Regions from separate parts of the Cellulomonas sp. P4_B5_2 genome, predicted to be linked through region 1. Evidence: riboswitches for the same ligand, from Rfam matches in the RefSeq annotation. Region 1 holds a riboswitch; the other holds the start of a gene.

Evidence for each region. Region 1 has a riboswitch for S-adenosylmethionine ahead of AC1DUQ_RS06155 (methylenetetrahydrofolate reductase). Riboswitches for the same ligand answer to the same signal wherever they lie in the genome.
Region 2: it holds a riboswitch for S-adenosylmethionine, as region 1 does, so the genes downstream of both, AC1DUQ_RS09650 (rhodanese-like domain-containing protein) here and AC1DUQ_RS06155 (methylenetetrahydrofolate reductase) in region 1, are expected to answer to the same signal.

What each region holds. Positions count from the first base shown of each region.
Region 1 is NZ_JBFUHU010000060.1:10,667-20,065, forward strand. It holds gene AC1DUQ_RS06140 (TetR/AcrR family transcriptional regulator) at 37-1,173, shown strand; gene AC1DUQ_RS06145 (DNA-3-methyladenine glycosylase I) at 1,243-1,845, shown strand; gene AC1DUQ_RS06150 (hypothetical protein) at 1,918-2,133, shown strand; SAM riboswitch class I at 2,226-2,321, shown strand; gene AC1DUQ_RS06155 (methylenetetrahydrofolate reductase) at 2,401-3,426, shown strand; gene metE (5-methyltetrahydropteroyltriglutamate--homocysteine S-methyltransferase) at 3,432-5,765, shown strand; partial or broken gene AC1DUQ_RS06165 (alpha/beta hydrolase) at 5,883-6,788, opposite strand; gene AC1DUQ_RS06170 (helix-turn-helix transcriptional regulator) at 6,787-7,752, shown strand; gene AC1DUQ_RS06175 (MalY/PatB family protein) at 7,749-8,912, shown strand; gene AC1DUQ_RS06180 ((deoxy)nucleoside triphosphate pyrophosphohydrolase) at 9,208-9,399, opposite strand, start outside.
Region 2 is NZ_JBFUHU010000107.1:13,893-19,362, forward strand. It holds gene AC1DUQ_RS09630 (GNAT family N-acetyltransferase) at 1-670, shown strand, start outside; gene AC1DUQ_RS09635 (hypothetical protein) at 598-975, opposite strand; gene AC1DUQ_RS09640 (DUF1345 domain-containing protein) at 1,011-1,622, opposite strand; gene AC1DUQ_RS09645 (O-succinylhomoserine sulfhydrylase) at 1,643-2,839, opposite strand; gene AC1DUQ_RS09650 (rhodanese-like domain-containing protein) at 2,899-3,312, opposite strand; SAM riboswitch class I at 3,308-3,423, opposite strand; SAM riboswitch class IV at 3,542-3,656, shown strand; gene AC1DUQ_RS09655 (aminotransferase class V-fold PLP-dependent enzyme) at 3,705-5,093, shown strand; gene AC1DUQ_RS09660 (fasciclin domain-containing protein) at 5,307-5,470, shown strand, end outside.

The sequences.
Region 1 (9,399 bases):
ATACACACTTGTAGGATCACGGGTCAAGGAGGTGCCGTGGACGACGACGAGGCACGAGAGGCCGAGGAGGCCCGCCGCGAGGCCGAGCTGCTGCGACGCGACCGCGAGAAGGCCGAGCGCGCGGAGGCCAAGGAGGCCGAGCGCGCCAGGAGCGACCTCGAGAAGGCCGACCGCGACGCCCGCAAGCAGGTCGAGCGCCGCGAGCGCGACCGCCTGAAGGCCCTGCAGGACGCGGCCAAGGAGGAGGAGCGCCGACGCAAGGAGCAGGAGCGAGCCGCTCAGCAGGCGGTCAAGGAGGCGGCCCGCCAGCTCCGGGAGGCGGAGAAGGCGCAGCGTGCCGCGGCCCTGGCCCAGCAGCAGGCTGCGCGCGAGGCGGAGAAGGCGCGCCGGCACGCCGTGCGCGTGGCCGGCTCCGAGGGCGCGCCGATCGACCTCCCGCCCGGGATCGCCGTCCTGTGGCGCACACCGGCCCCCGGCCGGCCCGGGCCGCGGCCGGGTCTGACGCTCGAGCAGATCGCCGACGCCGGCATCGCGCTGGCCGACAGCGAGGGGATCGAGTCCGTGTCCATGGCCCGGCTCGCCGAGTCGCTCGGGTTCACCACGATGTCCCTGTACCGGTACGTCTCGTCCAAGGACGAGGTGCTCAGCCTCATGTCGGACCGGGCGTCGGGCCGGCCGCCCGTCCTCGGGCCCGAGGTGGGTGGCTGGCGGGAGCGGCTCGAGCTCGTCCTCGCCGTCCAGCAGCCGATCCTGCGCGCGCACCCGTGGCTGGCGCGGGCGTCCGCGGTCCTGCACGCGGTCGGGCCCGGGCGGCTCGCCTGGATGGAGGCGATGCTCTCGGCGCTCGACGGCACCCCGCTGTCGGAGGACCAGAAGGTGGGGGCGATCGGCCTGCTCGCCTCGCACACCCTGGACCAGCTGCGGATCGGCGAGGAGCTGAGCGGCGCCGGGCGCACCGCCGCGGTCGGCACCACCGCCGGGGGAGCCCTGCCGCCGGACCTGGGAGAGCTCATCACGATGCTCGCCTCCGCGGACGAGCACCCCACGCTGCTGCGGGCGGCAACCGCGGGCGCCTTCTCCTTCCCGGAGGACGCGCCCGAGGACGACGAGCTGGACTTCGGCACCGTACTCATCCTCGACGGGATCGAGCGGCTCATCACCCTGGCCTCCTGAGCCGCCCACAGCCCCGTCGCCTGCACAAGCGGCGGTCACGATGTCGGCGCGGCCGGGCAGACTCGACGCATGACCTCGCCCGACGCCCCGCGCACCGGCCGCTGCTTCGGCGACGGCACCCCCCTGTACGAGCAGTACCACGACGAGGAGTGGGGCAAGCCCGTCCACGACGAGCACGCCCTCTACGAGCGGCTCGCCCTGGAAGGCTTCCAGTCGGGCCTCGCCTGGATCACGATCCTGCGCAAGAGGCCCGCGTTCCGCACGGCGTTCGCGGACTTCGACCCGGAGGTGGTCGCGGAGTTCGGTGACGACGACGTGGCCCGCCTGATGGCCGACGCCGGCATCGTGCGCAACCGCGCCAAGATCGAGGCGACGATCGCCAACGGCCGTGCCCTGCGCGAGCTGCACGCGGCGGGTCGCACTCTCGACCAGGTCCTGTGGTCGCACGCCCCCGACCGGACGGGTTACCAGCGCCCCTCGGGCTGGGCGGGCGTGCCCGCGCAGACGCCGGAGAGCCGCGCGCTGGCCAAGGAGCTGAAGTCGCTCGGGTTCCGGTTCGTCGGCCCGGTCACCGCCTACGCGGCGATGCAGGCGTGCGGTGTCGTCGACGACCACCTGGCCACGTGCCCGGCGGCGTGGGGCTCTGCCGGCACCGGAGAGCTTGCCGGGTGAGATTTGCTTCTGGCGGGTGATCGTGCGGCTGCCCTCTCGGCACCACGCACCCTGCGGACTACAGTGCCAGCCATGACGGAGATGCCCGACCCTGACGTTCGGCGTGATGCCGCGCGCGAGGCGGCCGAGGCGCTCACGGACAACGTCGTCCCCGATGCAGAGATCCTCGAGGCCGTCCAGGTCGGGCTGCTGTCCGTCCCGGCCGGCTCGCCGAACTCGTGGTTCGACGTCCCGTCGCAGCGCAGCCGCATGCGCTCCTCGAACCTGGCCCCGCGCCGCCCGCACTAGACGGGCGCCGAAGCAGACATGCTCCGCGGACGGCGCCGTCTCACGGGTCGATCACTGTTGCCCAGCATGTGATCTGCGGACTACCATCGCGGCTACCATCCAGAGCGGCCGAGAGACCTGGCTCGACGACGCCGCAGCAACCCCCCTCCTCGCGAGGGTGTGGGTGCTTCCGCCAGGGGCGATGGAGTGAGTCATGCCCCCACAGGACACCTGTCCCCGCACCACCCCGGTGCCGACGACCCCGCCGGCCGCGCCGTGAGCGCAGCCGTGGCTGAGCCCCGCACCCCCGGGCTGCACACCGCGCCCGCCCGCCGGGCGCAGAACGCGAACGACCGCCCGACGATCTCGTTCGAGCTCTTCCCGCCCCGGAACCCCGACGCGGCTCCCCGCCTGTGGGCCACCATCCGCGAGCTCGAGTCGGTGCACCCCGACTTCGTCTCGGTCACCTACGGCGCCTCGGGCAAGACGCGACTCACCACGCGCGCGCTGGTCCGCCGGCTGCTGCAGGAGACGTCGCTCAACCCGATCGCCCACCTGACCTGCGTCGGGACCTCGCGCGAGGAGATCACGACGATCGTCGGGGAGTTCCTCGACGAGGGCCTGCGGTCGTTCCTCGCCCTGCGGGGCGACCCGCCCACGGACCAGAGCGACTGGCAGGCCCACCCGGACGGCCTGCAGACCGCGGGCGAGCTGGTCGAGCTCCTGCGCGAGATCGAGGCGCAGCGGTGCCTGGACAGCCCGTCGCAGGCGGTGCGGGCTCGGGTGCGACCCCTGTCCGTCGCGGTCGCGGCGTTCCCGCGCGGCAACCACGCCACGGGCGGCACCCGCGCGCAGGACGTCGCCTCGCTGCTGGCCAAGCAGGAGGCCGGCGCCGACTTCGCGATCACGCAGGTGTTCTTCGACGCGGACGACTATCTCGGTATCGTCGCGGAGGCCCGTGAGGCCGGCGTGACCATCCCGATCATCCCGGGCATCATCCCGACCACGGACCCGGCCCGGCTGCTGCGCGTGCAGGAGCTGACCGGCGTCCCGGTGCCGAAGGACCTGATCGACCTGCTCGGATCCGCCGACGACGAGCTCGACCGTCATCGCCGGGGCATCCGGGCCAGCGTCGACCTGGTCAACGGCGTCCTGGACGGCGGCGCACCCGGCGTCCACCTCTACACGTTCAACCAGCACCACGCCGCACTTGACCTGCTCGAGGGTGCACACCTCGACGGCGGAGCTCGGACAGCTCCCGACCTGGCCAGCTGGCCGCAGGACACGGCACCCGCCCGACCCCCGAGGGACTGAACCACATGACCGAGAACCGCCCGATCTTCCCCGCCAGCTCCGTGCTCGGCTACCCCCGCATCGGCCCGCGCCGCGAGCTGAAGAAGGCCCTCGAAGCGTTCTGGGCAGGTCGCACGTCGGCCGACGAGGTCGAGGCCACCGCCGCCGACCTGCGTCGCCGCACCCGCACGCGGCTGGCCGAGCTCGGCCTGGCCACCGACGTGCCGGCGATCCCGAGCGCGTTCTCGTTCTACGACCAGGTGCTCGACGCCACCGCCGTGATCGGCGCTGTCCCGGCCCGCTTCGCGGACGTCGTGGGCGCCGACGGGTCGCTCGACCTGGCCGGGTACTCGACCGTGGCCCGCGGCCGCGGCGACGACCTGCCGCTCGAGATGACCAAGTGGTTCGACACCAACTACCACTACCTGGTCCCGGAGATCGGCCCGGAGACGACCTTCCGCTACGCGAGCACCCGCCCGGTGCGCGAGTTCACCGAGGCCCTCGCGGACGGCGTCCTCACGCGTCCGGTCATCGTCGGCCCCGTCACGTACCTGGCGCTGGCCAAGGCCACGGAGGACGCCCCCGAGGGCTTCGCCCCGATCGACCGCCTGGCGGACCTGCTGCCGGTCTACGCCGAGCTGCTCAAGGACCTCGCCGCCGCGGGTGCCACCTGGGTGCAGCTGGAGGAGCCCGCCCTGGTCTCCGACTCCGTCGCCGTCCCGGCCGAGCAGCTGCTCGCGTCCGTGATCGAGGCGTACCGCGCGCTGGCCACCGAGCTGACCCCCCCGGAGCGCCCGGCCATCCTGGTCGCGGCCCCCTACGGCGACCTCGCCGCGGCGTTCCCGGTGCTCGCCGCGACGGACGTCGAGGCCATCGGCATCGACCTGATCCGCGGTCACGCGCCTGCCGAGTCGGTCCCGGGCCTGGAGACCAAGACGCTGGTCGCCGGCGTGATCGACGGCCACAACATCTGGCGCGCGGACCTGGACGCCAAGCTGGCCGTCCTCGAGCAGCTCGAGGGCCTCGGCGCGGCCGCGGTCACCGTCGGCACCTCGACGTCCCTGTTCCACGTGCCGCACACGCTCACGGACGAGCCGAACCTCGACGAGACCCTGAAGACCTGGCTCGCGTTCGCCGACGAGAAGGTCGTCGAGGTCGTCACCCTGGCCGAGGGTCTGACCGAGGGCCGCGAGGCCATCCACGAGCAGCTGCTCACCGCCACGGACGCGGTGAACTCCCGCCGGACCGCACCCGGCGTCGTCAACCCGGAGGTCCGCGACCGCGTGGCCGCCCTCGGCGAGAATGCGTTCAGCCGCGGCTCGTTCGACGAGCGCAAGGTCGCGCAGGCCGCCCGGCTCAACCTGCCCCCGCTGCCGACGACGTCCATCGGCTCCTTCCCGCAGACCACCGAGATCCGCACCGCGCGCGCTGCGTTCGGCAAGGGCGAGCTGACGGAGGCGCAGTACGACGAGGAGATGAAGGCGGAGATCCGCCGGGTCGTCGAGCTGCAGGAGAAGATCGGCTTCGACGTGCTGGTGCACGGCGAGCCCGAGCGCAACGACATGGTCCAGTACTTCGCGGAGAACCTCGACGGGTTCGCCGTGACGCAGAACGGCTGGGTCCAGTCCTACGGCTCGCGCTGCACGCGTCCGTCGATCCTGTGGGGCGACGTCTCGCGGCCGAAGCCGATCACGGTCGAGTGGTCGTCGTACACGCAGTCGCTCACGGAGAAGCCGGTCAAGGGCATGCTCACCGGCCCGGTGACCATCCTGGCCTGGTCGTTCGTCCGCGACGACCAGCCCCTCGGCGACACCGCCAACCAGGTGGGCCTTGCCCTGCGCGACGAGATCGCCGACCTCGAGGCCGCCGGCATCGCCGTCATCCAGGTGGACGAGCCCGCGCTGCGCGAGCTGCTGCCGCTGCGGGTCGAGGACCACGCCGCGTACCTCGACTGGTCGGTGCGCTCGTTCCGCCTCGCCACGGCCGGGGTCCGCCCCGACACGCAGATCCACACGCACCTGTGCTACTCGGAGTTCGGCGAGATCATCGGCGCGATCGACGGGCTCGACGCGGACGTGACCTCCATCGAGGCGGCCCGCTCGAAGATGGAGATCCTCGGCGACATCTCGGCGGCCGGCTACCCGCGGGGGATCGGCCCGGGCGTCTACGACATCCACTCGCCGCGCGTCCCCAGCGAGGCGGAGGTCGAGGAGCTGCTCACGGAGGCCGTCAAGGCCATCGCGGTCGACCAGCTCTGGGTCAACCCGGACTGCGGCCTGAAGACCCGCCGCTACGAGGAGGTCGCCCCGTCGCTGGAGCACATCCTCGCGGCCACGCGGGCGGTCCGCGCCACGCTCTGACGCATGCTCACGGCCCCGGACACCTGCACAGGTGTACGGGGGACCGGAGTCCAGGCTGACCACGTCCACGTGAGGCACGAACGTCGACAGGTTCTCCGACCTCACGACCGGATCGCGGTCGCCGTAGATCATGAGGGCGGGCTGCTGGATGACGGGGTCCACGTCCGCCAGCAGGTGCCAGTTGCGGTCGAGGTTCCTGTACCAGTTGATGCTGCCCGTGAACCCCGATGCGTCGAAGGCGGAGACGAAGACGGCCAGCTCGCTGTCGCTCATGACGGGCTCACCGCGTGGTGTCGCCGCTCTGGCGAGGTTGATCCACGCCATACCGGGCTGAGGCTCGGTGGGCGGCTCGTTCTTCCGGTACAGGTTGCGAAGGAACTGGAACGTGTTGTCGTCGAGCACGGCGTCGGCGACGCCCGGCTGTCGATTGAAGTGGACGAAGTAGAAGTCGCCGCCGAGAACCTGTTCCATGAGCTCGATCGGGGGGATCTCCCCGCGCTCGATGTACGGCAGGCTCAGGTTTATCACCTTGGAGACGCGGTGGGGATGCAACAACGTCAGTCCCCAGACGACGTTCGCGCCCCAGTCGTGACCGATGAAGAGGGCGTCCTCGTACCCGTAGTGGTCGAGAAGTGCGACGAGGTCACCCGACAGGTGCCCGATGTCGTAGTCCGTCACCTCGGTCGGACGGGACGAGTTCCCGTAACCCCGCTGGTTCGGGACGATGACGTGGTAGCCGGCTGCGACGAGGGCAGGCACCTGATAGCGCCAGGAGTAGGCATGCTCGGGCCAGCCGTGACAGAGCACGACAGGATTGCCGGCATTCTCCTGGCCCGCTTCGAAGACTTCGAGCGTCACGCCGTTGACGGAGATGAGGGCGGGCTCGGGAAAGTCGGTCGGATCGAACACGGCAGGTCCTCCGTAGCTCTGGGTGATCGGCCGCGTGCGGCCTGATCGGTTGCCGCCACCGTAGGGAGCATTGCGGACAGGATCGGTCCGCAAGAGGTGGCAGACTCGGAGCATGCGAAAGGACCCCACCGGTCGAGCGTTGCAGCTGCTCTCGCTCCTGCAGACCCATCGATGGTGGGGTGGTGCCGAGCTCGCCGATCGCCTCGAGATCACGGAGCGAACGGTGCGCCGCGACGTGGACCGGCTGCGCGAGCTCGGCTATCCGGTCGACGCCACGTCAGGAAAGGACGGGGGCTACCGGCTCGCGACGGGGGCGCACCTGCCACCCCTGGTCCTCGACGACGACGAGGCCGTCGCGGTAGCCGTCGGGCTGCGCTACGCCGCGGAGGCCGCGATCGGCGGCATGGAGGAGACGTCGCTTCGCGCCCTGACGACGATCGAACAGCTGCTGCCCCATCGGCTGCGCCGCCGGGTGTCGGCGCTGCACTCGAGCGTCAGCTCGATGCGGTGGCCGGGCGACGACGACGTCGTCGACCCCGACGCACTCAGCGTGCTCGCCGCAGCGTGCCGGGACCGCGAGGACGTGCGCTTCGACTACCGACGACATGACGGCACGGACAGCGGACGGCTCGTCCAGCCGCACCAGCTCGTCACCGCCGGCCGTCGCTGGTATCTCGTGGCATGGGACCAGCGCCGCGACGACTGGCGCACGTTCCGGCTGGACCGGCTCCGGGAGCCCCGGCTGACGGGCGGTCGTTTCACACCCCGCCAGATCCCCGGCGGCGATGCGGCGACCTTCGTCGCAACCTCGCTCGGCTCGATGTTCAGTCAGCATCACGCGACGATCGCGGTCGACGCCCCGTTCGCCGAGCTCGAGCTCCGGTGGGTGGACCACACACCGATCGAGACGAGAGCGGACTCCTGCGTCGTGCAGATCCGTAGCGAGGATCTCGACTGGCTCGCCCTGACCGTCGCCCGCATCGCGCTCACCGCCCCGGTGGCCGTCATCGAGCCGGCCGAGCTCGCCGACACCGTCAGGCAGCTGGCCGCCCACCTGCGCCTAGGGTCGGTCGCGTGACGATCTTCGACACCGTCCCGCTCGACCAGCTGCGTCGCCGGACGAGCGTGAAGTGGCGGCACTACCCGCCGGACGTCCTTCCGCTGTTCGTCGCCGAGATGGACGTCCCGCAGCCGGAGCCGGTGATCCGGGCGGTCTCCGACGCGCTGCGCGGCGGGGACACCGGGTACGCCGAGGGCACCTCCTACGCCGAGGCCTTCGCCGCGTTCGCCGCCGAGCGGTACGGCTGGGACGTGGACGTGCCGGCCACCCGGACCGTGCCCGACGTCATGCTCGGGATCGTCGAGGTCCTCGGGCTGCTCACCGGGCCCGGCGACGCCGTCGTCATCAACCCACCGGTGTACCCACCGTTCCGGGGCTTCGTCGAGCACGCCGGCCGCTTGGTGGTCACGGCTCCGCTCGGCCCTGACGGGCGGCTGGACCTGACCGCGCTGGGGGAGGCGTTCGCACACGCACGTGCGACCGGGCGGCCCGCGGCGTACCTGCTGTGCCACCCGCACAACCCGACGGGCACCCTGCACACGGCGGCCGAGCTCCGGGCGGTCGGCGAGCTCGCGGCGCAGCACGGTGTGCGGGTCGTCGCCGACGAGATCCACGCGCCGCTGATCCCCACGACGGCGGACGGCTCGGCCCCGCACTTCGTGCCGACGACGACGCAGATCCCCGACGCGATCGCCTTGCACTCCGCATCGAAGGCGTTCAACCTGGCTGGCCTGCGGGCCGCCCTCGCGGTGCCGGGTCCCGCTGCGACCGAGGACCTGGCCCGCCTTCCGGAGCTGGTCGGCCACGGCGTGATGCACCTGGGCGCCGTCGCGCAGATCGCGGCGCTGCGCGACTGCGGCCCGTGGCTGGACGAGGTGTTGCGCGGGCTCGGGGAGAACCAGCGGCTGCTCTCCGGTCTGCTCGCCGACGCGCTCCCCGAGGCCGCCTGGGCGGTTCCTGACGCCACCTACTTCGCGTGGCTGGACCTGCGCGCGGTGCCGGCTGTGCGTGCGGGTGCGGACCCCGCACGGCTGGCCCTCGACCGAGGTCGGGTGGCGCTGAACCAGGGGCCGACGTTCGGCGTCGAGGGCGCGGGGTTCGTCCGGTTGAACCTCGCCGCCTCGACGGCGACCCTCGCCGAGGCGGTCAGCCGAATGGCTCTTGCCCTGGCGAACTGAGACCGATTCGTGACCAACCGTGGACCACGCGGGCTCATGTCCACCCCGGGCACGTGCCGATCTCTCCCACAGCAGGGCCGTACAACGACGTAATGGGAGATCGACATGGTGAAGTGCGACGAGTGCAGCTCCGCCGTGCAGGTGTGCGAGCGGTGTGATGGCGCCGGTCGCAAGCGCTGGTCCGGGGAGTGCAGCTACTGCCGTGGCACCGGCCAGACGTGCATGAAGAACGCCAACCACCGCTGGTGAGCTGACCAGCGCACCCGCCACCAGAGGGGGGCAGGCACCACAGGACTCAGCCGAGGCGGACGGTCAGGCTCGCCAGCCTGTCCACGATGCGCACGTCCGCGTCGAGCCACGGCACGTCGTGCCACTGGTGCAGCGGGAGCCACCGCAGCTCGTCGTGCTCGACGAGCGGCTCCGCCGTGCCCTCGACCACCTCGGCCAGCCAGATGCGCATCACGTACTCGTCCGACAGGCGCCAGAG
Region 2 (5,470 bases), on a different contig from region 1:
GGACCGCGGCTTCCACCGGCTCGTCCTGGAGACCGGGGTGCTCCAGGCGTCGGCGATCGGGCTGTACCTGAGCGAGGGCTACCGGTCGATCCCGAACTTCGGCGAGTACGCGACGGAGGCCGAGTCGCGCTGCTTCGCCAAGGACCTCGGGCCGACGCCGCCCCGGGAGCCGCGCACCGGCGAGCGCCCCACGGTCACGCTGACGCATGCCGACTGGACGGACCCCGTCGCCACCGCGCTGCGGCTCGCGATGTGGCACGACATCGAGATCCGCTACCCGGAGATCCCCGCGAGCGTGCCGGGCGGCTTCGAGGTCGACGACCCGCAGCAGGGCGTCGGCGCGCTGTCCACGGTGATCGCCTGGCTGGACGGTCGCCCCGTCGGCTGCGCCACGCTGCGGGCGGCGCGGGACGGCTACCCGGCGGGCTCGGGGGAGCTCAAGAAGGTCTGGGTCGACGACGACGCCCGCGGGGCCGGCGCCGCCCGCGCCCTGCTCACGGCGATCGAGGACGACGCCCGCGCCTTCGGGCTGACCAGCGTGGTGCTCCAGACCGGCATCCGCCAGCCCGAGGCGGTCACGCTCTACCTGTCCGCGGGCTACCGCCCGGTCGTCCCCTTCTTCCCGTACGACGGCGACTTCCTGTCGCTCTGGATGGCCAAGGACGTCTGAGCGCGCACCCGCGCGATCTCGGCGAACCGCATCCAGTCGTCCTCCGCGGACGCCGGCAGCGCCACCCAGTCGTAGAACAGCCGCCCGCTGTCGCCGGGGGACCACACGGTCGCGCCGGGCAGCGCCAGGGCGTCCGCGTGCTCCGCGCTGTCCCGCCCGAGCTTCACGGCGAGCCGGTCGTCGCCGATGTGCGCGGCGAACATGGTCGATCCGACCTTGAGGATCGGGCGGCCCATCATCTGCGCGCGGGTGGCGCCGCGGGCGACCAGGTCGTCGGCGATCGCGTCGTAGTCGGTGTCGGTCATGGTCCGAGCATCCCGCGGGGGACCGACATGAGGCGTCACATCGACGCGACGAGGTTGACCAGCAGGGCGATGATCACGGTGCCGAACAGGTAGCTGAGCAGCGCGTGGACCAGAGCTGTCCGGCGCATGGCCGACGAGCCGAGGTCCGTGTCGGAGATCGCGAAGCTCATCCCCACGGTCACGGCGACGTACGCGAAGTCGGTGTACCGCGGCGGCGAGTCCATGTGGAAGTCGATCCCGCGCGCGCCGTCGGTCAGGTACATCCGTGCGTACCGGAGCGCGAACACGGTGTGGATGGCCGCCCACGACGCCAGCACGCTGGCCAGCACGGCGACCGTCGGAAGCAGCTGGCCGATCTCCTTGTCGACGAGCACGAGGACGACCCCGACCAGCGTCACGACCGCTGCCGCGACCACCACGAGGTGCGCGCCGAACCGGGTCGGCTCCTCACGGGTCGCGTGGGACGCGGTGGACGACGGGTCCATCGGCGCGACCGCGACCCACGTCCAGACCACGAAGACCGCCGCCGTGGTCGCCCAGCCCGCGAGCACCGCCGCGACCGCCGAGGTCCAGTCGATCGCGAGCCCGACGGCGACCCCGGCGAGAAGCCCCACGAGCAGGCGGACGAGCGACGACGACCGGGGCATGCCGTCAGTGTGGCGCAGGGTCAGGCGTCGAGGGTCGCCAGCGCCAGGGTGAGGTCGTCGATGAGGTCCGCGGGGTCCTCGAGGCCCACGGACAGCCGGATCGTCGACTCGGCGATCCCCACTGCCGCACGCCCCTCGGGGCCGAGCTTGCGGTGCGTGGTCGTCGCCGGGTGGGTGACCATCGACTTGGCGTCGCCGAGGTTGTTGGAGATGTCCACGATCCGCAGCGCGTCGAGCACGCCGAACGTGACCTTCTTGGCGACGTCGGGCGTCGACCCGTCCGGCACCGCGAGGTTGAACGTCACGACGGTCCCGCCGCCCGACTGCTGCGCCAGGGCGAGCTCGTGCTGGGGGTGCGACGGAAGGTAGGGGTACCGGACCAGCGAGACGCCGGGCTGCTGCTCGAGCCACGTGGCCACCTGCAGGGCCGACGCCGTCTGGTGCCGGACGCGCAGCGACAACGTCTCCAGCCCCTTGAGCAGCACCCACGCGTTGAACGCCGACAGCGACGGTCCGGTGTTCCGGATGAGCGTCTGCACCGGGCCGTGGATGTACTCGTCGGTGCCCAGGATCGCGCCGCCGAGCACGCGGCCCTGGCCGTCGATGTGCTTGGTCGCGGAGTACACGATGACGTCCGCGCCCAGCTCCAGCGGCCGGGACAGGACGGGGGTGGCGAACACGTTGTCGACGATCACCGTGGCGCCTGCGGCGTGCGCGAGCCGGCTGACCGCGGCGATGTCGACCAGGTCCTGCATCGGGTTGGACGGCGTCTCGAAGAACACGACGTCGGCCGGCGTGGAGAGCGCCTCCTGCCACTGCGCCAGCTCGTGGCCGTCGACGTAGTCGGTCCGCACGCCCCACTTGGCCAGGATCTCCTCGAAGATCACCACGGTGGAGCCGAACAGCGCCCGGGCGGAGACGATGCGCGACCCCGACTGCACGATCGCGGCGATCGACGTGAACACCGCCGACATGCCCGACGCCGTGGCGAACGCGGCCTCGGCGCCCTCGAGCAGGCGCAGGCGCTCCTCGAAGGTGGACACCGTCGGGTTGCCGTAGCGGGAGTACAGGAAGCGGTCGGCCTCCCCGGCGAACGCGGCCTCGGCCTCGGCGGCGGCGGAGTAGACGTAGCCCTGCGTGAGGAACAGGGCCTCGGACGTCTCGTTGAACTGCGACCGCACCAGACCGCCGCGGACGGCGAGGGTGTCCGGGCGCAGGTCGGTGCGCGGGGTGCGGCGGTCGTCCCAGTCGGCGGGCCCGGGGACGCGCCGGTCGCTCACGCCTGCCGCCAGGGGAGCCCCGCCGCGCGCCAGCCGGAGTGGCCGCGGTGGCCGTCCGGACCGACGTCGCCCTCGAAGCCCTCGAGCACGTTGTAGGCCGGGCCGAGGCCCGCCGCGGTGGCCGCCTGCGCGGCGGCGACGGAGCGGACCCCCGAGCGGCACAGGAACACGACCGGGCGGCCGGGCGCGACGCCGGCGTCGGCCAGCTGCTTGAGGAACTGTGGGTTCGGGCGTCCCGACGGGTACGACACCCACTCGACCAGGGCGGCGCGACCGTCGATCGGGGCCGAGTCGGGGATGCCCACGTAGCGCCACTCGGCGTCCGTGCGGACGTCGACGAGCACCGCGCTCTCGTCGGACGTCAGCAGGTCCCAGGCCTGCTGGGGGGTCAGGTCACCGGCGTAGCTCATCGAGGCCCTCGTCTCATCGGTCCTGGCGGTAGCACCCTCGGCCGGGCACAGGGTGCCCGCGGGTTGCTGCGGCGTCGTCGAGCCAGATCTCTCAGCCGCTCTGGATGGTGGCCGTGATGCTACGCGCGGCGGGACCCTCCTTCCAAGTGGTGGACAAGGCGTCCCGGTGGGCGAGACGAAGCCCGCGGCGCGTTGACAGCCACGGGGAGGTGCCGGGACCCTCGTTGCAGGTCATGAGCGCCAGCGTCAAGCCCCGGCTCGCTGGCCGGCAACCCTCCTCCGCGGTGGGGTGCCCCGGGTGACGACCTGGCCGCGTCCCGTCCGGGGCTCGGCAAGCGCGGGGTCCCACCTGTTCGACGGGTGTTCCCCCGGAACGTGTCGGAGGACCCACCATGACTGTCACCGCCGAGCGCCTCTCGTGTGCGACCGAGGTGAGCGCCCTGCTCCCCGTGGTCGGCGGCACTACCACCGTCCCGCTGGTGGACGGCACGCACCGCGTCTACGCCAACCTCGACTACGCGGCCAGTGCCCCGGCGCTCGAGGCCGTCGCCGCCCGCGTCACCGAGGTCCTGCCGCTGTACGCGTCCGTGCACCGCGGCGCCGGGTACCTGTCCCAGGTGTCCACCGCGCTGTACGAGTCCGCGCGCCAGACCATCGCGCGGTTCGTCGACGCCCGTCCCGACGACGTCGCGATCATCACCCGCAACACCACGGACTCGCTCAACCTGCTGGCCGGCGTCGTCCCGTCGGGGGGCCGCGTCCTGGTGCTGGACGTCGAGCACCACGCCAACCTGCTGCCGTGGGTGCAGTCCTCCGAGCGGCACGGCAATCGGACCACCATCCTGCCGATCGCGTCGACCGTCGCCGCGACCCTCGACGCCCTGCGCGACGAGCTCGCCCGCCAGCCGTACGCGCTGGTCACGATCACCGGCGCGTCGAACGTGACGGGGGAGGCGCTGCCGATCGACCAGGTCGTCGCGCTCGCCCACGCCGAGGGTGCCCGCGTGGCGGTGGACGGCGCCCAGCTGGTGCCGCACCGGGGCTTCTCGCTGGCCGGGACGGACGCCGACTACGTCGCGTTCTCGGGGCACAAGACGTACGCACCGTTCGGGGCGGGGGCCCTCGTCGGCCGTCGCGACTGGCTCGACACCGGCACGCCATACCTCGCAGGGGGAGGTGCGGTGCGCGACGTGCGGGCGGACCGGACGGTCTGGCAGCCGGCGCCGGCGCGGCACGAGGCCGGGTCGCCCAACGTGCTCGGCGCGATCGCGCTCGCGGAGGCCTGCGACCAGCTCGCGGCCCTTCCGGCTGGTGCCCTCGCCGCGCACGAGGAGGCGCTGCGTGAGCGCCTGGTCCAGGGGCTGTCGGCCATCGACGGCGTGGAGATCGCGCGCATCTGGCCGGACTCCGCGGCACCGGTCGGCGTCCTCACGTTCACGGTGCCGGACCACGACCCGGGCCTGGTCGCCGCGTACCTCGCCGCCGAGCACGGGATCGGCGTCCGCGACGGCCGGTTCTGCGCTCACCCGCTGCTGGCACACCTGGGCGCGTCGAACGGCGCCATCCGCGCGTCGGTCGGCGTCGGCACCACCAGCGAGTCCGTCGACCGCCTGATCACGGCCCTGACCGAGTACCTCGCCACGGGTCCGGCCGTCCGCTACGAGGTGGTCGACGGCTGCTGGGCGGTCGTCGACGACACCCGCCCGCTGCTCGCGGTGCACGGCCTGGACCACCTGGCGGCGACCGCCGCGGCAGCGTGCGGACCGGCCCTGGACGACTGACCTCTCGCGAGGTCCCCGGCGCGAGCTCGTGGGTTCGGCACGAGATCGTCAGTTCACACCCGCGATCTCGTGCCGAACGCACGATCTCGTCCGCGGCGGCCTCGACGTGCATCCGGGCGCGGGGGAACGGGCGAAGAGGACACAGGGCGCCCTCCGGCGTCCGCGCGGCGCGGCGCACGGCGTCGGCCGCGACCGTCGTCCGTAGGAGCCACCATGAGGATCCGTCGCACGCTCTCCACCCTCGTCGCCGCCGGCCTGGTCGCCGGAGCCGGGGTCGCCCTGGCGCCCGCCGCGACCGCGGCGCCCACCGGCACGTCGAGCCTGGCCGCCCTGCTCACCTCGGACGGGGACACCTTCGACCGGAACTGGTACGACTT